DNA from 2 places in the Aeromonas media genome. Region 2 is predicted to be linked to the other one. Evidence: riboswitches for the same ligand, from Rfam matches in the RefSeq annotation. Region 2 holds a riboswitch; the other holds the start of a gene.

Region 1 (2,396 bases), 830 kb from region 2:
ACGAGGCGCTGGCCCGCGCCGGCATCGAGGCCCAGTACCACAGACGGATCCGGGTCACCGATGACAAGAGCTTCGCCATCATCAAACAGGTGTGTGGCGGTCTGCAATACGACATCACGGCCCAGCTCTCCATGGGGCTGGCCAACACCCCCATGCAGGGCGCGCGCATCAGCGTGGTGAGCGGCAACTTCGTCACCGCCCAGCCGCTCGGCGTCGAGGATGGCATCGACTACTACCACAGCGGCCGGGTGCGGCGCATCGACGTGGAGGGGATCACCCGCCAGCTGGATCAGCATGGTCTGGTGCTCATCTCCCCCATCGGCTGCTCGGTCACCGGCGAGAGCTTCAACCTGAGTTCCGAAGAGGTGGCGCGTCGGGTGGCGGTGGATCTCAAGGCAGACAAGCTCATCTGTTTCAGCAGCACCCAGGGGGTGATGAACAGACAAGGCGAGGCCATCTCCGAGCTCTTCCCCGAGCAGGCAGAAGAGCTGCTGGTGGAGCTCGAGCAGGCCGGCGAGGAGATGTCCGGCACCGCCCGCTACCTGCGTGCGGCCATTGCCTCCTGCCGGGGCGGCGTGCCGCGCTCCCACCTGGTGAGCTATCAGGATGACGGCGCCATGCTGCAGGAGCTGTTCAGCCGCGAGGGGCTCGGCACCCAGATAGTGCGCGAAAGCGCCGAGCGGGCACGGGCCGCCACCATCGAAGACATCGGCGGCATCCTGGATCTGATCCGGCCGCTGGAGGAGGAAGGCATCCTGGTGCGCCGCTCCCGTGAGCAGCTGGAGATGGAGATAGACAAGTTCACCATCATCGAGCGCGACGGCCTCATCATCGGTTGCGCGGCGCTCTACTGTTTCATGGAGGAGGCGATGGCCGAGATGGCCTGCGTCGCCATCCATCCCGAGTACCGCAACTCCAACCGGGGTGATCAGCTGATCGCCAAGGTGGCCGAGCGGGCCAAGCGGCTCGGCATCCGCCGCCTGTTCGTGCTCACCACCCGTTCCATCCACTGGTTCCGGGAGCGGGGCTTCGATCCCCTGGAGGTGGAAGATCTGCCGGTGGCGCGCCAGCGGCTCTACAACTGGCAGCGCCGCTCCAAGGTTTTGTCCAAGACGATTTCGTAACTGATTGATCTTGTGCCTGGTTGTTGCCAATTGTGTACTTTTTTACAAACTCGATTGACAGTGCAATCCAGAGCAGGGTATTTCTACATGCACGCCACCTTCCAGGGTGGCACCAGAAGAGGAGCGCTGCCCAGGCAGCCCAAGGGAGGACACCAGCGTCCGGTGAACTTGGGTCAGGGGGAGCAGCGCCGAGACGAGTGAGGCAACTGGTATACCTCAACGTCGGCTGCGGGGGCTGAATCCCCCGGGTTGTCATCGGTCGTGTGCATCCCACAGGCATCCAGCAGGATCCTTGTGGGATGGGCACCGCGGATGGAGTGCTTCTGGCCGGGATCCTTCGCTATTCCTGCCATTTTCTGCCTCCTCCTCTCTTTTGCCCGATGAAACCGGATTTTCACCTTGAGACAGGAGTATGCAATGAACCCGATCAACGTCGCCAAGTTTGGCGGAACCAGTGTCGCCGATGCAGCGGCCATGAACCATTGCGCCGACGTGGTGCTGGCCAATCCGGCGACCCGGGTGGTGGTGCTGAGCGCCAGCGCCGGGGTCACCAACCTGCTGGTGAGCCTGGCTCAGGGTGAATTGGACGAAGCCGGGCAGGATGCCCAGCTCGCCAGATTGACCGGGATCCAGCAGGCCATCCTGACGGCGCTCGGCAACCCGGGCGAAGTGAGCGCCCTCATCCACGCCCAGCTCGGCGACATTCGCACCATGGCCCGCCAGGCCTGCCAGCACACCGATGCCGAACTGGCAGACCGCCTCATCGCCTGCGGCGAACTGATGTCCACCCGCCTCTTCACCGAACTGCTGCACCAGCGGGGCATCAAGGCCTGCTGGCAGGACGCGCGCCAGCTGCTGCGCACCGACAGCCGCTTTGGCAAGGCCACCGTGGATCTCGCCGCCACCCGCACCCTCTGCCAAGCCACCCTGGGCCCGCTGCTCGGTGACAGCCTAGTCATCACCCAGGGCTTCATCGGCGCCGACGCCGATGGCCGCACCACCACATTGGGCCGGGGCGGCTCCGACTACAGCGCGGCCCTGCTCGCCGAGGCACTGGACGCAGGCAGCATAGAGATCTGGACAGACGTGCCCGGCATCTACACCACGGATCCGCGCCTGGTCACCCGGGCCCGCCCCATCCCGGAAATCAGCTTCGTGGAGGCGGCCGAGATGGCCACCTTCGGCGCCAAGGTGCTGCACCCGGCCACCCTGCAACCCGCCCTGCGCCAGGACATTCCGGTGTTCGTCGGCTCAGCTAGGGATCCCGCAGCA
Region 2 (2,396 bases):
CCCCGGAAGTGCTCTGGGTCAAGGCGGCAGACAGGCGCTGAGATGCCCGGCATGGAAACAATAAAAAACCTCGCCTGGCGAGGTTTTTTATTGGGCGGGACTGTGCTTCAGATCAGATGGCAAAGTCTTCCACGGATTTGCCTTCGGCCACGGCCTTGGCAATGGCGGAGGGCATGCGGCCCTGGCCGGTCCAGGTTTTTTCCACACCATTGTCCAGATAACGGTATTTGGCGGGGCGGGGGGCACGTTTGCCTTTGCTGGCCTTGGTGCTCTCGGTGGTAACTGTGCCCACCAATTCAGCAGGATCTATCCCTGCGGCTTTCAACATTTCGGCGTATTCGGCAATTTTCTTCTGATGTTCTTCACGGGCCTGGCGTTCGGCAGATTCATCTTGCTGGCGCTCGGCGACCACCTCGGACAATTTCTGCAGTCCCTCTTCCAGTTGCTCCAGGGACAAATCGCGGCAGGCTGCGCGCAGACTACGGATATTCAGCAGAATTTTCAGAAATTCGTTCATATTAGCTACCACGCGAGCAGAAATATTAATGGGAAGGGCTGGTTTTTCGATAATTTATAGGGGGGATTGGCACCAAGTCAAGCCTGCCAAAATAATTAATTAGGCAGATAAATAAAGTCCGGAAATTATTCACGACACCCGCTTTATTCTCATTGCAGGAGTTTCATTTCCGAATGAGTTCCGAGCAGATGAAAATATCGACCGCATCGTATTTTATGAACCATTTGACTACCATTTTTCCGCTTTTCGCCACACAAGCCTTGAAATTTAATCAAAAAACTTGCTATCAATCCGTGGCTCGATAAAATGTGCCGCGAATACCTTTAAGTAGAGGCGCGCTGCCTATGAGTAACCGAGCGGAGGGTGATGCCTGCGATGCTCGATGAAAGGAGTCGGCGCCGAAGTGACCAGGCCATCATACCGGGTTGCTGGTTCTGCATCGAACAGGTGCAGGACTGCCATAGTCATCCACTATGGAGCGCTACCTGAAGGGGCTGAGGAGTATGCCCGCCCTGGGTTTTGTTTCTTTGATCCTCTCGGTAGATCTCCACCTGTTGTCTTTAGGTGCAAAGAGATCATGGACATCGTTCATTACGCCGACTCCGGTTGGTCTGTCGTTCCCCCCCTGTTGGCCGTCGCCCTTGCGATCATTACCCGCCGCGTCCTGGTGTCGCTGGGGGTGGGCATAGTCGCCGGCAGTCTGCTGCTCAACCAGTTCTCCCCCCTCGAATCCCTGCATTACATGCTGAACACTGTGCTCAAGATCTTCTGGGTCGACGGTGCGCTCAACCGGGACAACGTCAACATGATCCTGTTCATGTTGCTGCTGGGGGGCCTCATCAGCCTGATGAGCGTCTCCGGGGCGACCCGGGCCTTCGCCGAGTGGGCCGAGCGCCGCGCCAAGACCCGCAAGGGGGCCAAGGCCCTCACCGGCATGATGGTCTTTGCCTTCTTCATCGACGACTTCTTCCACAGCCTGTCGGTAGGGGCCATCTGCCGCCCGGTCACCGATCGCTTCCAGATCTCCCGCGCCAAGCTGGCCTATCTGCTGGACTCCACTGCGGCACCGGTCTGCGTGCTGATGCCCATCTCCTCCTGGGGCGCCTACATCATCGCCCTGGTGGGGGGCATCATGGCGGCCCATGGCCTGACCGATCAGAGCCCCATTTCGGCCTTCGTCGAGATGATCCCGATGAACCTCTACGCCGTGTTCACCCTGATCATGGTGCTGGTGGTGATCGCGTTCCAGCTCGACATCGGCTCCATGCGTCAACACGAGCAGTGGGCGCTGGAAGGCAAGCTGTGGGATGAGTCCAAGGGGCGTCCCATCGGGCTGGACATGGAGTCTCCGGAGGAGAGCAATGGCGGCATGATCGACATGGTGCTGCCGATCCTGACCCTGACCCTGGCAACCGTCTACTTCATGATCGATTCCGGCGCGGCCGTGCTGGCCGACAAAGGCCTGCCATTCAGCGTGCTCGGCTCGTTCGAGAATACCAACGTCGGTTCTTCCCTGGTCTATGGCGCCCTGTGCAGTCTGGTGGTCTCCATCGGTCTGGCCATGCGCCTCAAGCTGGGTGCCAAGAACTGGATGAAGGCGGCTCCGCAAGGGATCATGGCCATGCTGCCCGCCATCAACATCCTGTTGTTCGCCTGGACCATAGGTGCCGTGGTGCGTGACGTTGAGACCGGCAAGTACCTGGCCTCCATGGCCAATGGCAACTTGCCGATCGAAGTGTTGCCGGCTGTGGTATTCATCCTCTCCTGCGCCATGGCCTTTGCCACCGGTACCAGCTGGGGTACCTTCGGCATCATGCTGCCGCTCGCCGGCGACATGGCCGCCGCCAGCGACATCAGCCTGATGCTGCCGATGCTGGCC

What was found. Region 2 has a riboswitch for lysine ahead of KI797_RS08760 (Na+/H+ antiporter NhaC family protein). Riboswitches for the same ligand answer to the same signal wherever they lie in the genome.
Region 1: another riboswitch for lysine. It lies ahead of lysC (lysine-sensitive aspartokinase 3); the one in region 2 lies ahead of KI797_RS08760 (Na+/H+ antiporter NhaC family protein).

Annotation. Positions count from the first base shown of each region.
Region 1 covers NZ_CP075564.1:2,716,762-2,719,157, forward strand. The annotation lists gene argA (amino-acid N-acetyltransferase) at 1-1,124, shown strand, start outside; lysine riboswitch at 1,233-1,455, shown strand; gene lysC (lysine-sensitive aspartokinase 3) at 1,542-2,396, shown strand, end outside.
Region 2 covers NZ_CP075564.1:1,889,161-1,891,556, forward strand. The annotation lists gene KI797_RS08750 (cob(I)yrinic acid a,c-diamide adenosyltransferase) at 1-41, shown strand, start outside; gene KI797_RS08755 (H-NS family histone-like protein) at 113-517, opposite strand; lysine riboswitch at 838-1,009, shown strand; gene KI797_RS08760 (Na+/H+ antiporter NhaC family protein) at 1,095-2,396, shown strand, end outside.